DNA from 3 places in the Pseudomonas syringae genome. Region 2 is predicted to be linked to each of the others. Evidence: predicted binding sites of a transcription regulator. Region 2 holds the regulator's gene; each other region holds the start of a gene.
The links. Region 2 encodes FliA, which starts transcription of late flagellar genes. Its sites were predicted from a motif close to CTAAAGTTTNNNNNNNNNNNGCCGNTAA; they were not measured.
Positions count from the first base shown of each region.

Region 1: a site for FliA is predicted at 4,602-4,629, ahead of I9H07_RS09670 (methyl-accepting chemotaxis protein). Genes of this name have one in related genera too.
Region 3: a site for FliA is predicted at 4,465-4,492, ahead of I9H07_RS05295 (flagellar protein MotY). Genes of this name have one in related genera too.

Region 1 covers NZ_CP066265.1:2,147,515-2,157,395, reverse strand. The annotation lists gene I9H07_RS09690 (FAD-dependent oxidoreductase) at 1-721, shown strand, start outside; gene I9H07_RS09685 (sarcosine oxidase subunit delta) at 735-1,040, shown strand; gene I9H07_RS09680 (2Fe-2S iron-sulfur cluster-binding protein) at 1,037-3,943, shown strand; gene I9H07_RS09675 (sarcosine oxidase subunit gamma) at 3,947-4,519, shown strand; gene I9H07_RS09670 (methyl-accepting chemotaxis protein) at 4,737-6,677, shown strand; gene I9H07_RS09665 (LysR family transcriptional regulator) at 6,898-7,782, opposite strand; gene I9H07_RS09660 (MBL fold metallo-hydrolase) at 7,893-8,768, shown strand; gene I9H07_RS09655 (hypothetical protein) at 8,888-9,286, shown strand; gene I9H07_RS09650 (GNAT family N-acetyltransferase) at 9,347-9,832, shown strand.
Region 2 covers NZ_CP066265.1:1,684,834-1,694,714, reverse strand. The annotation lists gene I9H07_RS07715 (CheW domain-containing protein) at 1-701, opposite strand, end outside; gene I9H07_RS07710 (ParA family protein) at 777-1,565, opposite strand; gene motD (flagellar motor protein MotD) at 1,608-2,498, opposite strand; gene I9H07_RS07700 (flagellar motor protein) at 2,505-3,245, opposite strand; gene I9H07_RS07695 (protein-glutamate methylesterase/protein-glutamine glutaminase) at 3,245-4,411, opposite strand; gene I9H07_RS07690 (chemotaxis protein CheA) at 4,462-6,702, opposite strand; gene I9H07_RS07685 (protein phosphatase CheZ) at 6,736-7,521, opposite strand; gene I9H07_RS07680 (chemotaxis response regulator CheY) at 7,541-7,915, opposite strand; gene fliA (RNA polymerase sigma factor FliA) at 8,168-8,908, opposite strand; gene fleN (flagellar synthesis regulator FleN) at 8,905-9,738, opposite strand; gene flhF (flagellar biosynthesis protein FlhF) at 9,854-9,881, opposite strand, start outside.
Region 3 covers NZ_CP066265.1:1,165,244-1,175,124, reverse strand. The annotation lists gene I9H07_RS05310 (response regulator transcription factor) at 1-64, opposite strand, end outside; gene I9H07_RS05305 (hypothetical protein) at 1,282-1,809, shown strand; gene I9H07_RS05300 (argininosuccinate synthase) at 2,167-3,384, opposite strand; gene I9H07_RS05295 (flagellar protein MotY) at 3,505-4,410, opposite strand; gene pyrC (dihydroorotase) at 4,559-5,602, shown strand; gene rnt (ribonuclease T) at 5,599-6,273, shown strand; gene I9H07_RS05280 (bacterioferritin-associated ferredoxin) at 6,456-6,674, shown strand; gene bfr (bacterioferritin) at 6,875-7,345, shown strand; gene grxD (Grx4 family monothiol glutaredoxin) at 7,537-7,863, opposite strand; gene I9H07_RS05265 (molybdopterin oxidoreductase family protein) at 7,946-9,881, opposite strand, start outside.

The sequences.
Region 1 (9,881 bases), 460 kb from region 2:
CGGCGGCACCGCGCGGCACGACGCGGTCGCGTGGGGCTACGCCAAGCAGGCGGCCAAGCGTGGCGTGGAAATTCATCAACTGACCGAAGTGCAGGAGTTGGTGATCGAGAACGGCGCCATCACTGCCGTCAAAACCAATCGCGGCACCATCCGGTGCGGCTGCGCCGTACAAGCGGTCGCGGGCATGAGCTCGCAGATGATGAAAAAAGCCGGAATCCGCTCGCCGATCCAGACCTTCCCGTTGCAAGCCATGGTCACCCAGCCCTTCAAGCCCTTCCTCGACCCGCTGGTCAGTTCCTCGGCCCTGCACTGCTATGTGCAGCAGACCAGCCGTGGCGAAGTGGTGTTTGGTGGCGGTTCCGATCCGTACCCGCTGTTCAACAGCCGCTCGACGCTGGACCTCAAGGAAAGCCTGCTGGCCCACGCCATAGAGATGTTTCCGTTTCTGGCCAACGCCAAACTGATGCGCCAATGGGCCGGGATCACTGACATGACCCCGGATTACAGCCCGATCATGGGCCTGTCGCCGGTGAAGAACTATTACCTGGACGCAGGCTGGGGCACCTGGGGCTTCAAGGCCACGCCCATCTGCGGCAAGACCATGGCCGAGCTGGTCGCCAGCGGCGGCAAAGTACCGGAGCTGATCAAACCGTTTGGTCTGGAGCGCTTTTCGACCTTTCAGCAAGTCAACGAAATGGGCGCGACAGCGGCCAGTCACTGACGGAGAGCGACACATGAAAATCATGACCTGCCCGCTCAACGGGCCGCGCAATATCAGCGAGTTCACCTACGGCGGCGAATTCAAACCCATGCCCGATCCGCAGACCTGCAGCGACAACGAATGGGCCGACTACGTGTTCAACAGTGAAGACACGCTCGGCGTGGTGTGCGAGTGGTGGATGCACAACCCGTCCAGCTACTGGTTTCTGGCCGAGCGCCATACCGGCAGCGACGAGATCATTCGCACCTTCGACCCGCGAGACGTATTCACCACCCGGGTCGACTTCACAGCCGCGCCCGCCAAGGAGATCGCAGGATGACGCCCCCCGACCGCCTGCCCGCCCCCATGGGCCTGCTGATCGATCGCAACCAGCCGCTGACGTTCACGTTCGACGGCAAAACCTATCAGGGACTGCAAGGCGACAGCATCGCCAGCGCGCTATTGGCCAACGGTCGGTTCCTGCTCTCGCGCTCGTTCAAATACCACCGCCCGCGTGGCCCGCTGACCATGGCCGGGCAGGACGCCAACAGCCTGATCCAGTTGCCCCACGAGCCCAATGTGCTGGCCGACACGTTTGCCTTGCAGGAAGGACTGCGCGCCAGCGGGCAGAACTTTAACGGTTCGCTGGACAACGACAAGGATGCGTACCTGGGCAAGTTCTCGAAATTCATGCCGGTGGGCTTCTACTACCGCTCGTTCTACAAGCCGAAAGGCATGTGGAAGGTCTGGGAGCCGATCATTCGCAAGAAGGCAGGCCTCGGCGTGCTGGACCTGAATTTCCAGCCTGAATATTACGACAAGGCTTACCTGTTCACTGATCTGGCCGTTATTGGCGCAGGGCCTGCGGGATTGCAGGCCGCGCTGACCGCCGCCAATGCCGGGGCCAAGGTGCTGCTGATCGAACAGCAGCCGATTCTCGGCGGCTCGCTGACCTACGCCCGTTTCGATATCGACGGCCTGCATGCCGAGCAATTGCGCCGCGAACTGGTCGCTGCGGTAGCCGCGCATGACAATATTCAGGTGCTCAGGCAAGCCACCTGCAATGCCTGGTTCACCGACAACTACCTGCCAGTGATTCAGGGCAAACGGCTGTACAAAGTACGCGCCACGCAATGCCTGGTGTGTAGCGGATCGCTGGATCAGCCAGTGATTTTCCGTAACAACGATCTGCCCGGCGTAATGCTGACCAGCGCCGTGCAGCGCCTGATGAAACTGTACGCAGTCAAACCGGGCAAACGCGCGGTGGTGCTGACTGGCAACGATGACGGTTACCTCGCCGCACTGGATTTGCACGATCAGGGCGTGGAGGTAGTCGCCGTTGCCGACATGCGCACCAATCCTGCTGATCGAGGGTTACAGCTCGCGCTGGAGAAACGCGGCATCGTTTGCCACATGAGCACTACGGTCTACGAGGCGCTGCACGAAAAAGGCATGCGCCATGTAAGCGGTGCCGAACTGCGCAAGATCACTGGTCAGGGCGAGGTGGCAGGCAACGGCGTCACGGTGGACTGCGACCTGCTGTGCATGTCGGGCGGTTACATGCCGATGTATCAATTGCTCTGTCAGGCAGGCGGCAAACTTGCCTACGACGACCAACACGCCGAATTCGCCCTCAGCGGCCTGCCGCAGAATCTTGGCATCGCCGGTTCGGTGAACGGTTATCACGCGCTGGACAACGTGCTGACCGACGCCACCAACGCCGCTGCCAAAGTGGCGTCGGCGCTGGATCTGGAGACAACCGGCAGTACGGCTACTTTGCGCACTGAAGCAAAGGTCAATTTCAGCTGGCCGATCTTCCCCCATCCCAAGGGCAAGGATTTCGTCGATTTCGACGAAGACCTGCAGGTGCGCGATATCGTCAACGCCACACGCATCGGCTATCGCGACATCCAGTTGGTCAAACGTTATTCCACGGTCGGCATGGGCCCGTCACAAGGCCGTCACTCGGCGCTGCCGACCGCACGACTGGTCGCCGCGTCAACCCGGCGCAGCGTCAGCGAAACCGGTGTCACCACTGCCCGTCCGCCTTTCGAGGCCGAGAAGCTGGCCCATGTGGCAGGTCGCGCTTTCGACCCGTACCGTCAGACCCCGATGCATCAACGCCACGTGCAGGCTGGGGCGAAAATGATGCCTGCCGGGATCTGGCAGCGCCCCGCGTTCTACGGCAAACCATCGCAGCGTGATGCCTGCATGCAGCAAGAAGCACTGCATGTGCGCAACAAGGTCGGCATCATCGACGTCTCGACGCTCGGCGGCCTGGACGTGCGCGGCCCGGATGCCGCCGAACTGCTCAACCGCCTGTATACGTTCGCGTTCCTCAAGCAGCCGGTGGGTCGCTCGCGCTATGCGCTGATGACCAACGAACAGGGCGTGGTGATCGACGACGGCGTGTGCGCACGTTTTGCCGAGCAACACTTTTACGTCACCGCCACCACCAGCGGCGTGGACCGTATCTACCAGCAGATGCTCAAGTGGAACGCTCAATGGCGTCTGAACGTGGACATCACCAACGTCACGGCAGCGATTGCAGCGGTCAACGTCGCAGGCCCGGATTCACGCAAGGTGCTGGAACAGGTGTGCAGCGATCTTGACCTGTCCGCCGAGGGTTTCCCCTACCTCGGCGTCCGTCAGGGCACGGTTGCGGGCATCAAGGCGCGACTGCTGCGGGTCGGTTTTGTCGGCGAACTCGGTTATGAAATCCACGTTCCGGCACGTCACGCCCTCAAACTCTGGGATGCGCTGACCGAAGCGGGCAAACCGTTCGACCTGCGCCCGTTTGGCGTCGAGACCCAGCGTCTGTTACGTCTGGAAAAAGGCCATGTGATCATCAGTCAGGACACCGATGGCATGACCCATCCGGCGGAGATCGATATGGGCTGGGCGGTCAGCCGCAGCAAGCCGTTCTTCGTCGGCCGTCGTTCGGTGGACATCCTCGAAGCGCTGCCGCAGAAGCGCAAGCTGGTGGGCTTCACGCTGCCCAAGGCCAGCCCGCTGCCGCTGGAAGGCCATCTGGTGCTCAAAGGTCCAGACATCAGCGGTAACGTGACCTCCTGCGAATACTCGCAGACCCTCGACATGATCATCGGCATGGCGTACGCCGCGTTCGACCAGAGCACGCCCGGCCAGCAGATTCCGATCCGCGTCGAGGACGGCGTGGTGGTTCAGGCGACCGTCGTGAAACTGCCCTTCTTCGATCCTGAAAACCAGCGTCAGGAGCTCTGACCCATGACCCGCCTTGATACCGACCATCCTGTCGAACTCGCTACACCTTCGCTGTGCACGCTGGAGGACCTGACCGACCTGCCGCGTGTAGGGTTTCGCGGTACGCAAACGGCCGACTACCTGACCGCCCGTGGTTTCCGTCTGCCCGATGCGCCCAATCAAGCGATCACCCAGACCGACGGCAGTCACGTTGCACGCCTGTCGCAGACCGAATACCTGTTGCTGGGCAGTCGGCTCGATCAGGGGCAGCGCATCGCCGATGAAGAAGCCCGCTGGGAGCTGGACCATAGCGCCAATTACCTGTTGCCTCGCGAGGACAGCCATGCCTGGCTGCAACTGAGCGGGTCGTGCATCCCGCAGGTGATGGCCAAGTTGTGTGGCGTGGATCTGCGCCCGCAAGCGTTCGGCGCCGGCTCGGTGGCACAGACGTCGGCGGCGCGCATCAATGTGATTGTCATCAACCTCGGCGCGCAGGCCGAACCCTGTTTTCAGATTCTTTTTGATCGAGCCTCGCTAGCCTATTTCAAAGAGGCGATGCTGGATGCAATGGCCGAGTTCGGAGGGCGCTGTCTGTAATGAATAGCAATGATCGGCCAGAGGACTGGCCGGTCTGCTCTTACCTGCCAGCGACAGATCATGTCCATTACCGCCAAGCGGACTAAAGAGTAGCCGCGCCAGGCCGACCTTCACTTGGTAGACCATCATACAAAGCTCCGGGTAAACGCCTGGCGCGACAGACTGCATTCATGCAGCGCCCAACACTTGCGGTAGTAATGGACACTCCGGAGCTCAAATGAACATCAAACAAAAATTGACATGGGCGTTCGCGGTCATTGCGTGCTTGCCCATACTCGTCGTCGCCGCCATCGTGATCGTCAACCTGCGCGACAAGGCGACCAGTGATTTCGTGGACAGCAGCGGACGAGAGATTCGGCAGGTCGACAATGCCATGCAGCTGTTCTTCGACGGCATCACGCAGAACGTCAATTACATCGCGGCGCACCCGCTGATCGCCGGAGCGGGCGACGATTTCCGCAACTACATGGGTGCAACGCCTACCGCGCAATCCGAGAATGACAGGCAGGCGACCGAGCTGTTCGCCAGTATCGCCAAGGCCCACCCGGCCTACTCTTACGTCTCTTACGGCCTGGTCAACGGCAGCTACATCATGACGCCGGAAGACCCGAAAATGAGCAACTACGACCCGCGTGTGCGGCCGTGGTACAAGACCGCCATGGCCAACGCAGGCAAAACCGTGCGCAGCGACGCCTACTACTGGGCCAACGATGATGCGGTACTGGTCAGCACCATCCGGGCTATTCCCAACAAACTGGGCAATCCCGGCGGCGTGGTCAATATCGACGTATCGCTCAAGCAACTGACCAATATCGTCAAACAGATCAAGCTGGGCGAAAGCGGCTACCTGATGCTGATGGAAAAGAACGGCACGGTGCTGGTCGATCCCAAACAGCCGGAGCACAACTTCAAGAAGCTGGGCGAACTGGGCGACGGGTTTGCCGAACTGGCGAAAACCGGCAGCGGCCTGGTCGAAGTCACGCTCAATGGCGAGCGTTACATGGCCAATGTGTACCCGTCCGAGCAACTGGGCTGGAACTTTATCGGTTTGATCAAGCAGGACGAAGTGATGGCTTCGGCTACCCGTCTGACCTGGCTGATCGGCATCATCGCTGCCGTGCTGGCGCTGGTTTTCGCCATCGTCGGTGCCAGTTTCGCCAGCGTCATCGTGCGCCCGATCCACAGCGTTTCCAGCGGGCTGGAAGGCATTGCCGGTGGCGAAGGCGACCTGACCCAGAACCTTGCAGTGCGCGGTACGGACGAAACCGCGCAGCTGGCGGGCTGGTTTAACCAGTTTCTGACCGCGATACGCAGTCTGATCCAGCATATCGGTCAGGCTGCCGGGAAAATTCTCGAGGCCTCGCACAGCTCTACCCGCGTCTCCAATGACATGGCTGAAGCGGCCGGGCGTCAGCGTGAAGCGGTGGACATGGTGTCGACTGCTTTCCATGAGATGGTCGCTACCTCCAACGAAGTGGCCCGCTCTTGCAGCCAGGCCGCCGATTCCGCTGAAAACGGCCAGCAGCAGGCCCGTGAAGGCCAGCGGCAGATTGATGAGGCAGTGCGCAGTGTCGATCAGCTCAGTGAGGAACTCGCCCGCTCGGCCAAGGACATGACGCAACTGGAGAAAGACAGCACCGGTATTCAGTCGATCCTCAATACGATCCGCTCCATCGCCGAACAGACCAACCTGCTGGCCCTCAACGCGGCCATCGAAGCGGCCCGTGCAGGCGAACAGGGTCGCGGCTTTGCCGTGGTGGCCGACGAAGTTCGCGCGCTGGCCAAACGCACCGCCGACTCGACGGCCGAAATCGACAGCCTGTTGGGCAATCTGGCCAGAGGCACGGCTTCGGTGGCGCAACAGATGCACGCCAGCCTCGATGTTTCGCAGCAATCGGTGACCAAGATCGGCCAGGCACGCAGCAGCTTCGGGCAGATCCGTGAATCGGTGGATGTGATCCGCGACATGAACACCCAGATCGCCACCGCCGCCGAAGAGCAGCATCAAGTGGCTGAAGACATCAACCGGCACATCAGCCAGATCCATGGCGATGCACAACTGATCGCCAGCCTCTCGGACTCGGCCCGTGCCGACTCCAGAAGCCTGGAAATACTGTCCAGCGAACTGGACGGCCTGGTGCGCAAGTTCAAGACCTGATGCGTACACGCCTTGAATGCTCGGCGATAACCTCAACGATCGTGCGACGCTCTGCGTCGCCATGCCGTTCTGGACGCTTTGCGTCCTCTTGCGACGCAGAGCGTCGAGAACTGCATTCCTACGCTGGAGCGTAGGGAACGATCATCTTAACTATCGTGCGACGCTCTGCGTCGACATGCCGTTCTGGACGCTCTGCGTCCGCTCATGAGCAGGCGGCGCGTTACGCGCTCGCAAACCACTCAGCCAGAAAATCCAGCATCGTTCGCAAGGTGGCTGACTGGTGATGCCGCGAGGTGTAGATCGCGTGTATTCCCAGCGCGCGTGGCTGATAGTCGGGCATCAGCGCAATCAACCTGCCGCTGGCAATCAGCGGCGCTGCCGAGTGCACGGGCTGCAAGGTGATGCCAGCGCCTGCCACTGCGGCCTCCAGCAATACCACTGAATCGTTGGCGCTGAGATTGCCGCCCACCGGCACGCTGAGCTGGGTGTGTTGATAGGCGAATTCCCACAGGCTTTTACCGAAGTACGAATAAGTCAGGCAGTTATGGGCGCTCAATTCCTGCGGCCTGAACGGCGTACCGTGCGCGGCGAGGTAGGCTGGCGCAGCGCAGACCACCGAGTTGCAGTGCCCAAGAGGTCGGGCGATCAGGTTGGGGTCCAGTTGATTGGTGATGCGAATCGCCAGATCAATCCGCTCGCCCACCAGGTCTACCGCTTCATTGCCGATGTGCAGGTCCACCGACGTGCCAGAGTAGCGTTGCAGATACCCCGTCACCGCAGGCGCCAGAACCGCTTGCGCCAAGGACTGCGAGCAGGCGATGCGCAACATGCCGCGCGGTTCGTCGACCTGTGTATCGGCAGCCAGAGGGACCGCATCGGCCAGCTCAAGCAGTTGCTGACACCGTAGCAAGGTGACTTGCCCTGAGGCGGTCAGCCCCAGTTTGCGGGTCGTACGGTGCAACAATCGCGCGCCCGCCCAAGCCTCCATCTGCGCCAGATAGCGGGTGACCATCGCCCGTGACATGTCCAGCGTCTCAGCGGCAGCAATAAGGCTGCCTCGTTCGTTGATGGCGATGAATACCCGTGCTGCCATGATGCGATCCATGATTCGTCCGATTCACGCAACCAATAATTACTCATACTGGGGCTTCTGTTTCATTTAAAGCAACCTAAGATAGTGACTTCTGTCTCTGCCCATCGAAAAGGTCGTGCCCCATGTTGCGCAGTTCCCTGTTTGCCCTCTCCCTCGCCGCGCTGTTTCCTGTCATTGCCAACGCCGCCGATCCACTGACGATCGATGTCTACAACCCGGCCGAAAAAGCCATTTTCCCGGTGTCTTCCGAACTGATCACCGGCACGCACGATGCGGTGCTGATCGACGCTCAGTTCCAGCGCAACGATGCGCAGGCGCTGGTCGAGAAGATCAAGGCCAGCGGCAAGAAACTCACCACCGTCTACATCAGCCACAGCGACCCGGATTACTATTTCGGCCTTGACGTGATCCAGGCTGCGTTCCCGGACGCGAAGATCGTTGCCAGCGCACCGACCGTGAAAGCGATCAAAGCGTCCATGCAAGGCAAACTCGCCTACTGGAGCCCTATCCTCAAGGACAACGCACCGGCCAGGCTGGTCCTGCCGGAAGTCCTCAAAGGCGATCACCTGACGCTTGAAGGCCAGCCGTTGCAGATCAAAGGCCTGAACGGCCCGGCGCCAGCGCGCAGTTACGTGTGGGTTCCATCACTAAAGACCGTGGTTGGCGGTGTTGTGGTCTCCAGCGGCATTCACGTCTGGATGGCTGACACTCAGAGCCAGAAATCCCGCCAGGACTGGCTGGCGACACTGAAGGGTATTGAAGCGCTGAAACCGGTCACAGTGATTCCGGGCCATTACCTCGGGCAGATTCCCCAAGGCACCCAAGCGGTCACCTTTACCGCCGACTACCTGAAGTCCTTCGATGCACAAGCCGCCAAAGCCAAGGACTCCGCAGCCTTGATCGACGCCATGCAGAAAGCCTGGCCACAACTGGCCGAGCCGAGTTCGCTGGAACTGAGTGCCAAGGTCATCAAGGGCGAGATGAAGTGGCCGAACTGATCTGCCTCGCGTAAAGCCGTCACCGCAGTGTGATGCAGGGTGGCTGACCTTCCTGAATACGGCGTGAAAACGCTACGCGGGTATGGTCAGACGCCTACGTCAATCGCTATGCTGCGTCCATGAATGCCCCTGTCAAAGTGCGTAACCCCTGCCCGCCCGGTGCTTGCGACTGCAAGCGCGAACGGCTGGACGCGGAAGATGCCGACCTGCGGATCCTGCTGCTGACCCGCGACGCCGAAAAGAGCCTGATCGAACGTCTGGAGCGCATCGAAAGCCTGGAGGATCTGGCGCACATGCAGCGTAAGGTTTTCGAGCAGCTGGGCGTGCGCGTCGAGGTCGCGCCGGGCTTCAATGAAGTACGCACCATGCGCGGCATCAGCATCGTCGTCGAGGAGAAAATCGGGCTGTGTCGCAAGACCCGTCAATCGATCCCCGCCGCCATCCGCCGCGCCCTTGAGGCGCGCCCGCAGATTGCCTATCAACTGCTCAACGCCAACGACCTGCTGCGCGACGCGTGACTATCGACTGACTGAAGACTGCGGCTATCATGCTGCGCCCATCAGCCAAGGAGTTCCACCGTGTCTCTCGAAATCCGCCCTGCCACCGCTGCCGACGTCAGTCAGATTCTGGCGTTCATCACTGAACTTGCGATCTACGAGCGTGCCGGGCATGAGGTCAAAGCCAGTGCCGAAGACATTCAGCGCTCCCTGTTTGCCGACAACGCACCTGCCAAGGCGCTTATCTGCCTGCATGACGGCAATCCCGTTGGCTATGCGGTCTATTTCTACAGCTATTCCACCTGGCTGGGACGCAACGGCGTGTACCTGGAGGACCTGTACGTCACTCCAGAGCAACGCGGCGTCGGTGCCGGGCGCGCCTTGCTTCGGCATATAGCCCGCGAAGCGGTCGCCAAGCACTGCGGCCGACTGGAATGGAGCGTGCTGGACTGGAACGAACCTGCCATCAAGTTCTATGAAGCGATCGGTGCAGCGCCGCAAAGTGAATGGGTTCGCTACCGGATGGAAGGTGCCGGATTGCTGGAGTTTGCCAACGGCGGCCAATAAGTCACAAAACCCTGAAACGAAAACGCCCGGCCTGAAAAGGCCGGGCGTT
Region 2 (9,881 bases):
ATCACATACTGCAATCCCTGGCGAAAATCATCGCGATAGCGATCCGGCATGATCCAGCGCGCGGTATCCAACACTTTCAGGTTGCCTGCCTGGCTGGGCAGAATCCCGAGAAACCAGTCCGGCTGGCCGAACAGTGGCGTCAGCTCCTGCCCTGCCAACGGGTAAATCGACCCCAGGCACACCAGCGGCACCGCCAGCGTCAAGCCAGCCACATCAAACAGCAGGCATTCGAACGGCTCTGCAGCCCATGCCGGACGTCCATCAATGGTCGGCGGTGGCGTCGGAGTTCGCTGGGTCACCCGCGTGCTCAACTCGGCAACAGGCTCGACCAGATCTACTGTCGGCACCGCCGTTTCAACCTTTAGCTCCGCAACCTGCACCGCTTCGGCGACGATCACCGGAGCGACTTCAATCTCTGGCGCAGGCACCGCAACCGGTGCTGCGACCTTGACGGCTACAGCTACTGCAGCGGGCGCAGCAACTGCAACCGCCAATGGCTTGACCTGCGCCTGCATCCGCGCGTCAAACGCCTGCTCCTCGAGCACGGCGGCCTGAAAATCATCGAGGCTGTCAGAGGCTGTTTCGAGCTCCGCGGTAGCGTCATACAGCAATGCGTCCAGATAGGACTGCAAGGCCAGTTTGGGTCGTGTTGCAACTTCTACAGGGCGGTTCATACCGGGACCCAACAAAAAATGGAGCATGTGCAGCCTGATAGAGTTATCGGCCGCATTGAGGGATCACTTGAGCGAACTGTGCAGAAAGAGTCGGCGCTCATGTCAGGCCACCTGAGCATTGAGCTGCTCGGCGAGCATATGCTTGAGCAATGCCCGGTAAGCAATCACGCCACGGCTCTTGCTGTCGTTCTGCGACGGGGTCAAACCCAGTCGGCTGGCATCACGCAAGCGCGTGTCGACAGGCACATAAGCCTGCCAGACATGCTCGGGAAAGCTGTCACGCAACAATTTCAAGGTGCCCATCGATGCCTGAGTGCGACGGTCGAACAGCGTGGGCACGATGGTGTAAGGCAGCGGCACCTTGCGCGAGCGGTTGATCATGGTCAGGGTGTTGACCATGCGCTCCAGGCCTTTTACGGCGAGAAACTCGGTCTGCACCGGAATCGCCAGTTGCTGGCTTGCGGCCAGGGCATTGACCATCAGCACGCCGAGCAACGGTGGACTGTCGATCAGGGCATAGTCAAAATCCTGCCACAACTGAGCGAGGCTCTTGGCGATCACCAGACCCAGACCGCTCTGTCCAGGCGACTGACGCTCCAGCGTGGCCAGCGCGGTGCTCGACGGGATCAGCGAGATTCGCTGGTCGCTGGTCGGCAGCAGCAACTGGCCGGGCAAGCCTTCGGGCACCACGCCCTTGTGCAAGAACAGATCAAAGGCACTGTGTTCCAGATCATCCGGGTTGTACCCGAAATAACTGGTCATGGAGCCGTGGGGGTCCAGGTCGACAACGACCACGCGCTTGCCCGCATCGGCCAGCAAACCGGCCAGGGCAATGGTCGTGGTGGTCTTTCCGACTCCACCTTTCTGGTTGGCTACTGCCCAGACTCTCATTGAATTTTTTCCTTCCGTACAGCGAAGACCACACCGATACGATTATTGGAGGGCGGGTGACGGAGAATTGACGGCGTTCGCACGTACCGGCGGCTTTGCTGGCACCGGTGCAGTTTGTGTGCCAGCACGCTTCAAAGCGGCATCCGGCTGAGCATTCGCCGTCCCGGCACTGGTCAGGCTGCGGCGCACATCCAGATTTCGCGAGATAACCAACACCACGCGGCGGTTCTTGGCGCGCCCGGCAGCCGTGGTATTCGGAGCAATAGGCTGAAACTCGCCATAGCCGACAGAGGCCAGACGCGCCGGATTGACGCCGTCCATGGCCAGCATGCGCACAATACTGGCAGAGCGCGCCGATGACAGCTCCCAATTGGTCGGGTACTGCGCCGTGTTGATCGGATGGTCGTCAGTGAAACCTTCGACATGGATCGGGTTGTCGAACCGTTTGACGATCCCGGAAACCTTTTCAATGATCGAAAACGCCTTGTCACTGGGCATTGCATCGCCGCTGCCGAACAGCATGCTGGAGTTAAGCTCGATCTCGACCCACAACTCGTTGCCCCGCACCGTCATCTGGTCGGATTTGAGCAAATCCCCGAAAGCATCGCGAACATCCTGGGCAATGGTCTGCAAGGGATCATCGGAGGCTTGGCCGATACCGGCATCAGTCTGCTCGCTGTCCTTGAGCAATGGCTCGGCAGGCTTGACCGAAACGGGGCGCTGCTCGCCGATCGGGATGGGCTTCATGGTCCGTTCCGTGTCGTTGAACACGCCGACCAGTGCCTGAGAAAGGATCTTGTACTTGCCTTCGTTGATCGAGGAAATCGAGTACATCACCACGAAGAAGGCGAAAAGCAGAGTGATGAAATCCGCGTAGGACACCAGCCAGCGTTCGTGATTCTCGTGTTCTTCGGGCTGACGACGGCGAGCCATGTGCGGTTACTCCATGAAGCCTTGCAACTTGAGTTCGATGGAGCGCGGGTTTTCACCCTCGGCGATGGATAAAATGCCTTCGAGAAGCATTTCACGATAGCGCGACTGACGATGGGCAATGGCCTTGAGCTTGTTGGCCACTGGCAGCAGGATCAGGTTGGCAATGGCAACCCCGTAAATGGTCGCGACAAACGCCACCGCGATACCGCTGCCCAGCTGGCTGGGGTCAGCCAGATTGCCCATCACGTGAATCAGCCCCATCACCGCACCGATGATGCCCACGGTCGGCGCGTAGCCGCCCATGCTTTCAAATACTTTGGCGGCCTGGATATCGCGGGTTTCCTGAGTGATGAAATCCACTTCGAGGATGCTCCGAATGGCCGCCGGTTCAGCCCCGTCCACCAGCAGCTGCAGGCCCTTGCGGGCATAGCCGTCGGGCTCCGCGTCGGCCACAGTCTCCAGACCGAGCAGGCCTTCCTTGCGGGCGGTCATGCTCCAGCCAATTACACGGTCAACACCGCCAGGCAGGTCGATACGCGGCGGAAAGATAATCCAGCCAACGATTTTCAGGGCCCGCATGAAGGCGCTCATCGGCGACTGCAACAGCGAGGCACCGAGCGTACCGCCGATCACGATCAATGCAGCCGGGCCGTTGATCAAGGCACCCAGGTGCCCGCCTTCGAGAAAGTTACCACCGATAATGGCGACGAACGCCAGAATCAGGCCGATAAGACTCAGTACATCCATCAGAGACAGGCCTCGACCAGGTGCCGACCGATGTCATCCAGGCTGTAGATCGCGTCGGCGAGATCAGCCTTGACGATCGCCATCGGCATGCCATAGATCACGCAGCTCGCTTCATCCTGCGCCCACACTGTGCTGCCGACCTGTTTGAGCAGGCGTGCGCCTTCCCGGCCGTCTGCGCCCATGCCGGTCAGCACCACAGACAGCACTTTGTCGCCGTAGGATTTGGCGGCTGAGCCGAAAGTGATGTCCACGCATGGCTTGTAGTTGAGGCGCTCGTCGCCCGGCAGAATCTTCACCGTGCCGCGACCGTCGATCATCATCTGCTTGCCGCCGGGTGCCAGCAGCGCCAGACCCGGACGCAGAACATCGCCGTCCTCTGCCTCCTTGACACTGATCTTGCACAGCTTGTCGAGGCGCTCGGCGAAGGCCTTGGTGAACGCCGCAGGCATGTGCTGAATCAGCACCAGCGGTGCCGGAAAATTGGCTGGCAACTGGGTAAGCACCCGTTGCAATGCTACCGGGCCACCCGTCGACGTGCCGATGGCGACCAGCTTGTACGCCTTGCGCTTGGCGGTGCCGGTTGTCGTCGCGTGCGCGGGTGCATGATGAGCGTGACTGTGGGCCGGCGCTGCCGGGGCAGGTGCTGCAGCACGCGGTGGCGCAGTCCGGGCAGGCGTAGAAGATGCAGGCGCGGGAGCACGGCTGGACAGCGGTGGAGCGGCCGCCGCAGGCGATGCACTCGTCGCACCCAGACCGCTCGAACGGCGGTTACTGCGGGAAATGCTGTTGATCTTCTCGCACAGCAGTTGTTTGACTTTCTGCGGGTTGCGCGAGATATCTTCGAAATTCTTGGGCAGGAAATCCACAGCACCGGCGTCCAGCGCATCCAGCGTCACGCGCGCACCTTCGTGCGTCAGCGACGAGAACATCAAGACCGGGGTGGGGATACGCTGCATGATGTGACGAACTGCCGTAATGCCATCCATCATCGGCATTTCGTAGTCCATGGTGATGACGTCAGGCTTGAGCGCCAGCGCCTGCTCAATTGCTTCCTTGCCATTGGTAGCGGTGCCGACAACAACAATGTTGGGGTCCGAAGAAAGAATTTCCGTGACACGGCGGCGGAAGAAACCGGAATCATCCACCACCAGGACCTTGACTGCCATAAACACTCCAATAGGCGTTGCAGGCAGCCAGGCCGCCCGCAACACCGGGTTCAGATACGCCGTGCGGCGTAACGCTTGAGCATGCTGGGTACATCGAGAATCAGCGCAATGCGACCGTCACCGGTAATGGTGGCGCCCGACATGCCCGGCGTACCCTGCAACATCTTGCCCAGCGGTTTGATGACCACTTCTTCCTGACCGACCAGTTGATCGACGACGAAGCCGATGCGCTGGGTGCCAACCGTGAGAATCACGACGTGCCCTTCACGCTGCTCTTCATGAGCGGCCGAACTGACCAGCCAGCGCTTGAGGTAGAACAGCGGCAGAGCCTTGTCCCGTACGATCACCACTTCCTGACCATCGACGACGTTGGTGGTCGACAGGTTCAGGTGGAAGATTTCGTTGACGTTGACCAGCGGGAACGCAAACGCCTGGTTGCCCAGCATCACCATCAGGGTCGGCATGATCGCCAGGGTCAGCGGGACCTTGATGACAATTTTCGAGCCCTGGCCCTTGGTCGAGTAGATGTTGATCGAACCGTTGAGCTGGGAAATCTTGGTTTTCACCACGTCCATGCCCACACCACGACCCGACACATCGGAAATCTCGGTCTTGGTCGAGAAACCCGGCGCGAAGATCAGGTTGTAGCAGTCGGTGTCGCTCAAGCGATCGGCTGCGTCCTTGTCCATCACGCCACGCTTGACCGCAATGGAGCGCAATACGTTAGGGTCCATGCCCTTGCCGTCATCGGAAATCGACAGCAGGATATGGTCGCCTTCCTGTTCGGCCGAGAGAATCACGCGGCCACCGCGGGACTTGCCCGTGGCTTCGCGCTCTTCCGGCGTTTCGATACCGTGATCGACCGCGTTGCGCACCAAGTGGACCAGCGGGTCGGCAAGCGCCTCTACGAGGTTCTTGTCGAGGTCGGTTTCTTCGCCGACCAGTTCCAGGTTGATCTCTTTCTTGAGCTGGCGAGCCAGGTCGCGAACCAGACGCGGGAAGCGGCCGAATACTTTCTTGATCGGCTGCATGCGGGTCTTCATCACCGCAGTCTGCAGATCTGCCGTCACCACATCCAGGTTGGAAACCGCCTTGGACATGGCTTCGTCGGCGCTGTTGAGGCCCAGACGAACCAGACGGTTACGCACCAGTACCAGTTCGCCCACCATGTTCATGATTTCGTCCAGGCGGGCGGTATCAACGCGAACAGTGGTTTCAGCTTCGGTCGCGACCGGCTTCTCGCTCGGAGGCGCCGCAGCGCGCGCCGGGGCCGGAGCTGGAGCCGCTTTGGCCGGCTCGGCCTTCGCCGCAGGTGCAGGTGCCGGAGCTGCCGCAGGCGCAGGCGCCTTGGCAACCACCGCCTGAGGTTCGAACTTGCCCTTGCCATGCAACTCGTCGAGCAGGCTTTCAAATTCGTGATCGGTAATTTCATCCGACGCAGCGGCTTTCGAGGCCGCAGGAGCCTTGGCAACCGCAGCCACCGGGGCAGCGGCAACCGTAGTGGCTACTGCGGCGTCGAACGAACCCTTGCCATGCAACTGATCGAGCAGCGCCTCGAATTCGTCGTCAGTGATTTCATCACCGGCAGATGCAACCTTGTTGCTCTGCGCAGCAGGTGCCGGGGCGGCGACAACATCGGCTGCAAACTTGCCCTTGCCATGCAACTGATCGAGCAGGGATTCAAATTCCTGATCGGTGATCTCGTCGCCGGACGCTGCACTGGCAGCCGGTGCTGGCGCAGCCGCCGGAGCGGCCGATACCGGATTGCTGCCATGCAGCGAATCCAGCAGTTGTTCGAATTCATCATCAGTGATTTCATCACCGCCTGCGGCCTGCGCTGCCGCCGGGGCAGGAGCCTCGGCAACGGGCTCAGGTTCCGCAGCTACCACCGCATCAGCGGACTGCGGCTCGGCCAGACGCGCCAGCGCTGCCAGCAATTCCGGTGTGGCGGGCGTGACATCAGTCCGTTCACGTACTTGACCAAACATGCTGTTGACGGCGTCCAGAGCTTCCAGGACCACATCCATCAGTTCGGAATCAACGCGTCGTTCGCCCTTGCGCAGGATGTCGAACACGTTTTCGGCGATATGGCAGCACTCCACCAGCTCATGGAGCTGGAGGAAGCCGGCGCCCCCTTTTACAGTGTGAAAACCGCGAAAAATTGCATTGAGCAGATCAGCATCATCCGGTCGGCTTTCCAGCTCGACCAATTGCTCTGACAACTGCTCCAGAATTTCGCCGGCCTCTACCAGAAAATCCTGAAGGATTTCTTCATCGGCGCCGAAGCTCATGGGGTGCTCCCTAAAATTAACCGTCAACAGATCTTAGAAGCCGAGGCTCGATAGCAGATCGTCTACATCATCCTGTCCGGATACGACGTCTTCACGTTTATCGGCATGAATCTGCGGACCTTCACCCTTGGCGAGATGTTTTTTAGGATCTTTTTCAGCAAGGATGGATTCTTCGTCATGTTCGATGCCTGCGAAGCGATCGACATGGCTGGCCATGAGCACCAGTTTGAGCAAATTGCCTTCTACTTCAGTGACCAGTTGCGTGACACGCTTGATGACCTGACCGGTGAGGTCCTGGTAATCCTGGGCAAGCAGAATGTCGTTGAGGTGTGCGGAGACCTCATGGGTTTCCTTCTCGGTACGCGTCAGAAAACCATCGACCCGCTTGGCGAGTTCGCGAAATTCTTCGGCACCGATTTCGCGGCGCATGAAACGCCCCCAGTCTTCGCTCAACGCCTTGGCGTCGGTACTCAGACCGTTCATGAGCGGCGTGCTTTCCTCGACCAGATCCATTGTGCGGTTGGCCGCATTCTCGGTCAGCCGGACGACGTACGACAGACGCTCGGTGGCATCAGTGATCTGCGACACCTCCTCGGCCTGAGGCATATGCGGATCGATCTGGAAGTTGACGATTGCACTGTGCAGCTCGCGCGTCAGCTTGCCCACTTCCTGATAAAGGCCGCGGTCACGTGTCTGGTTGAGCTCATGGATCAGCTGCACAGCCTCGCCGAAACGACCTTTTTCAAGGCTGGTGACAAGTTCTTGCGCGTGTCTTTTTAAGGTCGACTCAAAGTCGGCCATCGAATCAGTGTTATCCATAGCGCCCTCACGGCATGCATCAGCTATTGACGCGGTCAAAGATCTTTTCGATCTTCTCTTTCAGCGCTTGAGCCGTGAATGGCTTGACTACATAACCGTTCACCCCTGCCTGCGCAGCTTCGATGATCTGCTCACGCTTGGCCTCGGCAGTGACCATCAGCACCGGAAGATTCTTCAGGCGCTCATCCGCACGAACCTGACGCAACAGGTCGATGCCGGACATGCCAGGCATGTTCCAGTCCGTCACCAGAAAGTCAAAGGCACCGCTCTGCAGCATCGGCAATGCGGTCAGACCATCATCGGCTTCCGACGTGTTGGTAAACCCCAGATCACGCAACAGGTTCTTGATGATCCGCCGCATCGTTGAGAAGTCATCAACGATGAGGATTTTCATGTTCTTGTCCAATTCGACCTCCAAGCAGTCTTTAACGCGTTCAGCACCTGAACACGCTGTTCAATCAATACTGGCACAGCACACTCCCAGCTATACGAAACGAAGACGGGCTTGGCACAACGACAGTCAAGACTGCGACTAAAGCCCATCGAGACGCTGCCCGACAGGCCCCTGCCTCGTCTATCCTGTTACCACGTAACGCTTTGCACAGCCGGCATGCAGACAACGCGCGACAAACGTCGCGCCCTGCCGTCAACGCGCTCGCCACTCCCCCAAACGCCCTCGCAAACGAGCTGCGCACTGGCTGTGTAACTGACTGACTCGCGATTCGCTGACCCCTAGAACCTCTCCGATTTCCTTCAGGTTCAGCTCTTCGTCATAGTACAGCGCCAACACCAGACGCTCACGCTCCGGCAAATTGGCAATTGCATCGGCCAACGCGGCCTGGAAGCGCTCGTCTTCCAGATCGCGCGACGGCTCGAGCGAACCGCTCGCGCCGTCCTCGTGCAGCCCTTCATGATCGCCGTCCTGTAACAGGTCGTCGAAACTGAAGAGGCGGCTGCCCAAGGTATCATTCAAAATCCCGTAATAATCATCAAGACTCAACTGGAGTTCGGCCGCAACCTCGTGATCTTTAGCGTCACGTCCGGTTTTAGCTTCAATTGCGCGAATTGCGTCACTGACCATGCGGGTATTGCGGTGTACCGAGCGAGGCGCCCAGTCACCCTTGCGCACTTCGTCGAGCATGGCTCCACGGATGCGAATACCGGCATAGGTTTCGAAACTCGCACCCTTGGTGGAATCGTATTTGGTGGAGACTTCAAGCAGACCGATCATGCCGGCCTGAATCAGATCCTCGACCTGCACACTGGCCGGCAAACGCGCCAGCAAATGGTAGGCAATACGCTTGACCAGCGGTGCATACCGCTCGATCAGCTCATATTGTGAGTTACGAGAAGTCTTGCTGTACATCTGATAGCCGCTCGCAGTCATTGCACAGGCCCCGCGCTGGTCTGGTGGACGAGTCTCTCGACGAAGAACTCGAGATGACCCCGCGGGTTGGCTGGCAACGGCCAGGTATCAACCTTCTGAGCAATGGCCTTGAACGCCAGTGCACATTTGGAACGCGGGAATGCTTCGTAGACGGCACGCTGTTTCTGCACGGCCTTGCGCACGCATTCGTCGTACGGCACGGCGCCCACATACTGCAGGGCAACATCAAGAAAACGGTCTGTTACTTTGGTCAGTTTGGCGAACAGGTTGCGCCCTTCCTGCGGGCTCTGGGCCATGTTGGCCAGTACCCGGAAGCGGTTCATGCCGTAGTCGCGATTGAGCAGCTTGATCAGGGCGTAGGCATCGGTGATCGACGTGGGCTCGTCGCATACCACCAACAGTACTTCCTGAGCAGCGCGCACGAAGCTCACCACTGATTCACCGATACCGGCAGCCGTGTCGATCACCAGCACATCAAGATTGTCGCCAATCTCGCTGAACGCCTGGATCAAGCCGGCATGCTGGGCGGGAGACAGATGCACCATGCTCTGCGTGCCGGAAGCAGCAGGCACGATACGAACGCCACCCGGCCCCTGCAACAGAACGTCGCGCAACTCGCAGCGACCCTCGATCACATCGGCGAGCGTCCGTTTGGGTGTCAGCCCAAGCAGAACGTCGACATTGGCCAGGCCAAGATCGGCATCCAGCAGCATGACGCGCCGGCCAAGCTCGGCGAGGGCCAGCGAGAGGTTCACTGACACGTTAGTCTTACCGACGCCACCTTTGCCGCCGGTCACCGCGATCACCTGTACGGGATGCATGCTGCCCATGTTATTTCTTTACCTTGACTTGCGTAGACCGAAACCACACCGAGAACCGCACATTCACAAATGAACAATGCCTGGCAGACCGTTGATGCAGGGACATTCCAAAAATATCCATCACTTAACCCACTCTCTTGCCAGGGGTGTGA
Region 3 (9,881 bases), 520 kb from region 2:
CCATCAGCATGCGCACAGCAAGGCGAATGACGGGATGATCATCCACGATCAGCACTTTATTCATGGGCAGTCCATTTTTCGCTATTCGAATTTTCAGAGCCAGCACAATAACTTAGTCGTTTACTGCTTTGCATGGCGCTCACCCCTGAGGACTGACAGCCAAAGACCATTCCTACAATTACAGCAGAAACTTCCTACAAAACTCGGCACGAACGCATACTTTTTATTAATTTTCACAGAGCCTTCCTTTTCGGAATCCGATGAATTGTTGCTGCTGGGGTCGATGACATAAAGCATCGTGACACCAGTAGATAATTGGGCGTGACACGATCAGGCCATCACGTCATGTTCTGCCTGATCACGCTACCGCTGTTAAAGTCTCTTTAAACGCTTGCTGCTGGTGACCGACCGCACAATTTAAGTGGCCTATAGCCAGCGATCTTGAACTGCTTCGGCCTGTCGCCATGCCCCCAGTGCTGCTCGCCTGAAGGCCTCTACATGAATATAGAACGTTGACGAGCCGTTATCTGCAAATGAAGCTTTTATATATCAAAAATCAGAGTCCTACCTGAGCATTCAGCATCGACCCGCCTCTGCCTTATAATTCATCGCTGATCAGGTACCCCCCTTAATACGTAAAGGGTGATAAAAAATTACACATTTGCCGTTGAATTCCGTACAAATATTTATATAAGGACGCTTCTTACAGGTGGAACAGAAAATTCCTACAACGAAGTCGCATAACTGTAATCGCCTCATACCGCAACAGCCCAGCCAGCACGATACCCCTCCGCCCCGGCTACAGCCCTGAAGTGCGTACATTCATGAATCCTTACAGAGAGGATGGCATCACCCTACACTACTTAAGACCACTGATGGCTGATTTGACAAGCAGCTAATACCATATTTTATTTCAGTTCTATACCCATCGCATCAAACAGGAAAAGGACTACACAGGTACCAGACGCCAAACTAAAACTTGTAAGACTCTATAAAGAGGCTCTGTTCAATTTATCTACCCCTCCACTTTTCACTTGCAAATCTTATTACCAGTCGTTACTTTTTTAATATCAAGTCACTGATAACGGCCGTTAAATAGACTTTGCCATATGAATAACTCAAACAAACAGTGCTATTGCGGCGTTCATGCACACCACACGCGTCGGACGGATTTCGACGATACGCACATGGCCTATCACACACGCTTTTGAAGCGCACCTGGACGCGTGACAACTTCTTTGAATGGTCATGTGTATAACCATGTTCAAAAAGGGATATATCATGAACAACAAACACTCTCGTTCCCCCGCAAGTGAGCCCACCCCTCTTGACCTAACCAAGGCGGTGAGCACGTTTGTTGCCAAAGGCGGTGTTATCGCCGTCATCGCGGATGGCGAAACAGCAGGCTCAGCAGCCACCTCATCAACCGATCCGTCTGTGGCCGCCGATATCAGCCTCGAACAAGCGGCCAAAGTGGAACTGCTGAGGTGCCTGGCAGCCAAGGGTGCCGGCTTTACCGCCTTGCAGTATTCATTACGGATGAACAGGAAAGATATTCGGCAGCTGGCCTCCGAGAACGGCGTGAAAATCAGCTTTAGTCAGCCTGTTCGCGCATTGAGAAGGGAGGTCCGGCATGATTCTGGTGACGTCGACGATGTAGTTGCGGGCCACGCCTTGCACTACTCGAGCCTGGGCTACACCGCATCGGAGATTGCACAGGTGCTGGACCTTACCCTCAGGCAGGTGTGGGACATCGGCAAGGCATACCGTATCGAATTCCGGCAACGCCGCGACAGCGATACACCATGACGCTCCGTACAAACTGATTCATCAGACGTTTCGACAAGGAGGATGTAGACACTCATGAACCGATCGGGCGTTATGTGCAAACAGCCTTTGAAAGGCTCGACAGGGGACTACCTGTAAAATCGGGAATGCGACATTACCTGCAGGAAAGTACAAATCGCTTTATAGAACACGTGCAGCGTGCTTTGAGCAATCCTTAGAGGCTTTACAGTATTCAACGTGGCGTTGTTGCACTGCAACACTCATTATTACCCGCCCGGCTATCGATAAGACGATGTCTGGACGGCACGTTCAAACAGGAAGAATAGTATTCAGATGCAGCCCTGCAAGGGGCTGCACCTGACAGACAAGTACACGCAATCAGAACAGTTTGCGGCCCTTGTTCGCAGCGATCCGCATACGCAACGCGTTGAGCTTGATAAAGCCTGCTGCGTCGGCCTGATCGTAGGCACCTGCGTCATCTTCGAATGTTGCAATGTTGGCATCGAACAACGAATCGTCGGACTTGCGGCCTGTGACGATGACATTGCCCTTATAGAGTTTGAGACGCACCACACCATTCACATGAGCCTGGGACGCATCGATCATCTGTTGCAGCATCAGGCGCTCAGGGCTCCACCAGTAACCGGTGTAGATCAGGCTGGCGTATTTCACCATCAACTCATCCTTGAGGTGAGCGACTTCGCGGTCCAGCGTGATCGATTCGATAGCACGGTGAGCGCGCAGCATGATGGTGCCACCCGGCGTCTCATAGCAGCCACGGGATTTCATGCCCACGTAGCGGTTTTCCACGATATCCAGACGACCAATGCCGTTTTCGCCGCCAATGCGGTTCAGGGTTGCCAGCACGGTGGCCGGAGTCATCTCGACGCCGTCCAGCGCAACGATATCGCCATTGCGGTAGGTCAGTTCAAGGTAAGTCGCAACGTTCGGCGCGTCCTCAGGGGACTTGGTCCAGCGCCACATCTCTTCTTCGTGCTCGGTCCAGGTGTCTTCCAGCACGCCGCCTTCATAGGAGATATGCAACAGGTTGGCATCCATGGAGTACGGCGATTTTTTCTTGCCGTGACGCTCGATCGGAATGTTGTGCTTCTCGGCGTAGTCCATCAGCTTTTCACGCGACAGCAGATCCCATTCGCGCCACGGAGCGATCACTTTGACGCCCGGCTTCAGCGCGTAGGCGCCCAGTTCGAAACGGACCTGATCGTTGCCTTTACCGGTTGCGCCGTGGGAAATGGCGTCAGCGCCGGTTTCGTTGGCAATCTCGATCAGACGCTTGGCGATCAGCGGACGAGCGATGGATGTACCCAGCAGGTACTCGCCTTCATAGACGGTGTTGGCACGAAACATCGGGAATACGAAATCACGCACGAACTCTTCGCGCAGGTCGTCGATGTAGATTTCCTTGACGCCCATGGCCTGAGCCTTGGCGCGTGCCGGTTCGACTTCTTCACCCTGACCCAGGTCAGCGGTAAAGGTCACCACTTCGCAGTTGTACGTATCTTGCAGCCACTTGAGGATTACCGAAGTATCCAGGCCACCGGAATACGCGAGAACTACCTTGTTTACGTCCGCCATGCCATCACTCCACCAGGTTGTACGGAAAACCGCTGATTCTACCGTTCAAACCAGCAAATTTACAGGGGCGCGACAGCTTGTGACGACTAAGCGACGTTCAGCGGCAACTACAGACAGGATTTACGAGGTATGCGCAGCGCTTGCCGAGGAGGCGACCGGCACCGGGCGTTCTTCCGGAGCCACCCGTTCCAGGTGCACGTTCACGCGGCGGTTGCGCGCGCGATTGGCGTTGTTGGTGTTAGGCGCCAGCGGGTAACGTTCGCCGTGGAAACGCAGGGTGATCTGCTGTTCGGGAATGCCCTGCGCCTTGAAATAATCCATGACCGCCAGCGCACGACGACGTGACAGGTCACGATTGGTCAGGCGGTTGCCGCTGTTGTCCGAATGGCCATCCAGCTCGATACGGTTGACAGTCGGGTCAGCCTTCAAATAGGCCACCATGTTGTCCAGACGCGCCTTGGCTGCGGCATCCAGCTCGATACCGCCACCCGGGAAGCCGACTTCGGCCTGTTTGATCTGATCGAAATTCATCGGCAACAGCTTCGCGGTGCAAGCCTGATAATCGCTGAACGCCTTGCTGAACTTGACGGGCAGCAAGCGAATTTCCATCTGCCCGCCGTCGCGGTTGTAATGCCGAATGAGCGGACTGCGCCCGTCCATCAGGCCATTGATCAACCGCCCGGCCTGCGCCTGAGAGGTATTGAACGGAATGTCGCCATTGCTGACGCGCACCGATCCGAGGTTGATGTCACCGCGCCCCGGTTGCCACGGAGCAGCAGCGGCCAGCAACGTCGCAGAGCCATTGCCCAGCATGTTGTAAGCAGCCTTGAGGCGAAACGTCGCCTGCTCGCCCGCACGACGCACAAACTCGCCCGCACCGAAATCGGTGATCGGCTGAGTCAGGCGGCACTCGAATTGATCGCCTTCGACTTTCCACTCGATGCTCTCCAGACGCGTCTGGAAATTGATAGCCATCACCGGAAGGCTGGCAAACATGCTGAGCAGGGCTAAATATCGCTGGCGCACGGGAGGCTCCACTGGAAATGAACGCGAAACAGAAAATACTTCCTTACAGGGGAGCTATCGGTAACTTCATGCAAAACTTGATAGCGGATGCCTGACAGAGTCTTTTCCGGTAGCATTCCCAGCGAGTTTGACCCGCCTGGAATCCCCAATGTCTGACCGCCTGACCCTTCTGCGCCCCGACGACTGGCATATTCACCTCCGTGATGGAGCTGTTTTGCCGCATACCGTTGCCGACGTAGCGCGAACCTTTGGTCGCGCAATCATCATGCCCAACCTCGTGCCGCCTGTTCGCAATGCGCTGCAAGCCGATGCCTATCGCCAGCGCATTCTGGCCGCACGCCCGGCCGGCAGCCGCTTCGAGCCGCTGATGGTGCTTTATCTCACCGACCAGACCACGGCTGAAGATGTTCGCACCGCCAAGGCAACCGGCTTCGTCCACGCCGCCAAGCTGTATCCGGCTGGCGCAACGACCAACTCCGATTCCGGTGTCACCAGCATCGACAAAATCTTCCCTGCGCTCGAAGCCATGGCCGAAGTCGGCATGCTGTTGCTGGTACACGGCGAAGTGACGCGCGGTGAAGTCGACGTATTCGATCGCGAAAAGGTGTTTATCGAAGAACACCTGCGCCGCGTCGTCGAACGCTTTCCGGCGCTCAAGGTGGTGTTCGAACACATCACCACCGGCGAAGCGGTGCAATTCGTCAATGAGGCCTCGGCCAACGTTGCGGCGACCATCACTGCGCATCACCTGCTGTATAACCGCAACCACATGCTGGTCGGCGGGATTCGTCCGCACTTCTATTGCCTGCCGATTCTCAAGCGCAATACGCATCAGGCTTCTCTGCTCGACGCGGCCACCAGCGGCAGCGGCAAGTTCTTCCTCGGCACAGACTCGGCACCACATGCCCAGCACGCCAAGGAAAACGCCTGCGGTTGCGCCGGTTGCTACACCGCCTACGCCGCCATCGAGCTGTATGCAGAAGCTTTCGAGCAACGTAACGCTCTGGACAAGCTGGAAGGCTTCGCCAGCCTCCACGGTCCGGCGTTCTACGGCCTGCCCGCCAATCAGGACACCATCACGCTGGTACGTGACGAGTGGACCGCCCCTGCCAGCCTGCCGTTTGGCGAGTTGACCGTTATTCCGCTGCGCGCGGGTGAAAAACTGCGCTGGCGTCTGGAGGAACACGCGTGAGTGAAGATCATTTCGATGACGAACAGGAAGGCCACGGCGGTGGCGGTTCACGTCACCCGATGGCAGCGCGTTTTCGCGGCTACCTGCCGGTAGTCGTTGACGTAGAAACCGGTGGCTTCAACTCGGCCACCGACGCGCTGCTGGAAATCGCTGCGGTGACCATCGGCATGGACGAAAAAGGCTTCGTGTTCCCCGAGCACACCTATTTTTTCCGGGTCGAGCCATTCGAAGGCGCCAACATCGAAGCCGCGGCGCTGGAATTCACCGGCATCAAGCTCGATCACCCGCTACGCATGGCGGTGAGCGAAGAGACTGCGCTGAACGACATCTTCCGTGGCATACGCAAAGCCCTCAAGGCCAATGGCTGCAAACGCGCCGTGCTGGTCGGCCACAACGCCAGCTTCGACTTGGGCTTCGTCAACGCCGCCGTGGCCCGCATGGACATGAAACGCAACCCGTTTCATCCGTTCTCCAGCTTCGACACTGCCACCCTCGCCGGCCTGGCCTACGGTCAGACCGTACTGGCCAAAGCCTGCCAGGCGGCCGGAATCGACTTTGACGGCCGCGAAGCCCACTCGGCCCGCTACGACACCGAAAAAACCGCCGAGCTGTTCTGCGGCATCGTCAACCGCTGGAAAGAGATGGGCGGCTGGGAAGACTTCGACGATTGATGTCGTTGCGTCATGAGCAAACCGGCCCTGTGCCGGTTTTTTCATGTCTGCCGAAAAGCATTTGTCGTGGACGACCACTCATCGCCGCTTCCTGAATCGAACCCAAAACAGTTTTGACAAGCATTCTCATTAACATTAAGCTCCTCGGCACCAAGCAATAAACCAGCGACGGTCCATAGCTTATGTATGTTTGCCTCTGCCAAGGTGTCACAGACGGTCAAATCCGGGATGCAATTCTGGAAGGCTGCTGCAGTTACCGTGAAGTCCGCGAAACGCTTGGCGTCGCGAGTAAATGTGGAAAATGCGCCTGCCTGGCCAAGGAAGTGGTGCGCGACACGCTGACCGAACTGCAAAGCAGTCATGCGGCACTGGCCTATTCCACAGAATTTTCAGCGGCCTGAATACCCCTTTTTAAAGAACCGGACGCCATGTCCGGTTTTTTTATGCCTGTAATTCAAGCGCTTAGCATCAAGATGCGGAACTCAAACATTCTTATTTCTATTTAAATTCACTTATTATTCAACTAGTTAGGTTTGACAGACGTTTAGGCGCAGCTCACACTCGCAGCTTATCGACACCATCTATCGGCAGGACCTCGAACATGAAAGGCGACATTACAGTCATCCAGCATCTCAACAAGATCCTCGGAAACGAGCTGGTCGCTATCAATCAGTACTTTCTGCATGCACGCATGTACGAAGACTGGGGTCTGAAAAAGCTCGGTGGGCATGAGTATCACGAGTCCATCCATGCGATGAAGCACGCTGACAAGCTCATCAAGCGGACGTTGTTCCTCGAAGGCCTGCCGAATCTGCAAGAGCTGGGCAAGATCCTGATTGGCGAGCACACCAAGGAAATGCTTGAGTGTGACCTGAAGATCGAGCAGAAAGGCCTGGCTGATCTGAAAGCGGCCATTGCTCACTTCGAGACCGTGGGTGATTTTGGCAGCCGTGAGCTGCTGGAAGACATCCTTGAGCCCAAGGAAGAGCACATCGACTGGCTGGAAACCCAGCTGGGTCTGATCATCAAGGTGGGTATCGAGAACTACCTGCAATCGCAGATGGGCGACTGATCGCCGCCTGCGCCGCAACGAAAAAGCCCGCCTCAATCGAGAGCGGGCTTTTTCTTGTCTGTAAAACCATGGCGCAGGACACTCAGCACCCTCACCTATCGTGAAAGGCATCCCCACGCTGGAGCGTAGGGAACGATAATCTCGACTATCTGCCCGTGCTCCGCGTCGGAATGCCGTTCGAGCGCAGGGCTTTACTCGGCTTTGGCAGCCGATGCTTCTTTGACCAGGGTCTGCAGCGAACCGTCGGCCATCATCTCGGTGATGATGTCGCTACCACCCACCAGCTCACCGGCAACCCACAGTTGCGGGAACGTCGGCCAGTTGGCGTACTTGGGCAGGTTGGCGCGGATTTCAGGGTTTTGCAGGATGTCGACGTAGGCGAACTTTTCGCCGCAGGCCATCAACGCCTGAGAGGCCTTGGCCGAAAAACCGCATTGCGGAGCGTTTGGAGCGCCTTTCATGTAAAGCAGAATAGTGTTGCTGGAAATCTGCTCTTTGATTGTTTCGATGATATCCATGGAGCACCTCGGCTGAAATATCCGACTCAGTTGTCGGCACGGTGGCGCATTGTAACGAAATCCCGAGCCAGACGCTTGAACCTCAACATGAAGCCACCTGCACCGGCACCCCGTTCAGCGCCGCATTGCCCGACAACGCGTCGAGTTGCCGTTCGTCGGTCAGGTCGTTGGCGCTCACGCCAGGCTGGCTCCGGGCTATTTCCATCTTGACGCCCGCTCGCGAATGGCCCCAGCCATGCGGCAGGCTGACCACCCCTGGCATCATGTCCAGACTGCCCAGCACTTGCACCTCGATCATTCCGACCCGCGAGCTGACGCTGACCTGCTGCCCATCGCTCAGCCCGCGACAGGCCAGATCATCAGGGTGCATGAGCAACTGATGACGAGGCTTGCCTTTCACCAGCCGGTGATAGTTATGCATCCAGGAATTATTGCTGCGTACGTGCCTGCGACCAATCAGCAGCAACTCGCCCGCCTTGGGCGCGGGAGCCGCAGCGAAGCGCGCCAGATCCGCCATGATCACCTGTGGCGCGGCCTGAATGCGGCCATTGGCGGTTTTCAGTCGCGCTGTCAGATTGGCCTTCAGGGCACCCAGATCCAGCCCATGCGGGTGACTGGCCAGTGTTTCCAGCGACAGCTTGTGCGGCGACGCATCACCGTAGAGCCCCGCCCGCAGGCCGCGATCAATCATCTGCGCGGGAGGCAGGGTCGGCTTGAGTTCGCGCCCGGCTTTGGCGGCAAACGCCTTGGCCAGGCCGACAAAGATCTCCCAGTCGTGGAGAGCGCCCTCGGGCTTGTCAAAAATAGCGCGGTTGAAGCGCGTGACGTTACGCACCGCGAGCGTGTTGAATGTGGTGTCGTAATGATCGTTTTCCAGGGCCGAGGTCGACGGCAGAATCAAATCGGCATGGCGAGTCGTCTCGTTGATGTACAGGTCAATGCTGACCATGAATTCGAGCCCGTTCAACGCCTGATCCAGCTGACGCCCGTTGGGTGTCGACAGCACCGGGTTGCCGGCGACTGTCACCAGCGCACGAACCTGCCCTTCACCCTCCACCAGCATTTCCTCGGCCAGTGCCGATACCGGCAGCTCGCCGCCATACTCCGGCAGGCCGGAGACGCGGCTTTGCCACAGATTGAAATGCCCACCGGAGGTCGAACTGACCAGATCCACCGCAGGTTCAGTACACAGCGTGCCCCCGACACGGTCCAGATTACCGGTGACCAGATTGATCAGTTGCGCCAGCCAGTGGCAAAGCGTACCGAAGGCCTGCGTCGACACCCCCATGCGCCCGTAACACACGGCTTTGTCAGCCGCCGCAAAATCCCGCGCCAATTGTCGAATCTGCTCGGCGGGCACACCGCAGCGCGGGCCCATGGCCTCGGCGTGAAAGTCGGCAATGGCGTGCCTGACGTGATCCAGGCCATCGACTGGCAAGTGGCTTTCGCGGGTCAGCCCCTCTTCGAACAGGGTATTGAGCAACCCGAACAGCAAGGCGGCATCACCGCCAGGGCGGACGAATACATGTTGATCGGCGATGGCTGCGGTCTCGCTGCGCCGTGGATCGATCACCACCAGTTTGCCGCCGCGCTGCTGAATGGCTTTCAGACGCTTCTCGACGTCCGGAACGGTCATGATGCTGCCATTGGACGCCAGCGGGTTGCCACCCAGGATCAGCATGAAGTCGGTGTGATCGATGTCCGGGATCGGTAGCAACATGCCGTGGCCGTACATCAGGAAGCTGGTGAGGTGATGCGGCAACTGATCAACCGACGTCGCCGAAAAGCGGTTGCGGGTCTTGAGCAGGCCGAGGAAGTAATTGCTGTGCGTCATCAACCCATAGTTGTGAACACTGGGATTGCCCTGATAGATCGCCACCGCATTTTGCCCATGGCGTTGCTGAATGGCGTAAAGCCGCTCCGCCACCAGATCGAATGCTTGCTGCCAGTCAATCGGTTGCCATTGGTCACCGTTACGCAGCATGGGTTGGCGCAGGCGATCGGGGTCGTTCTGAATA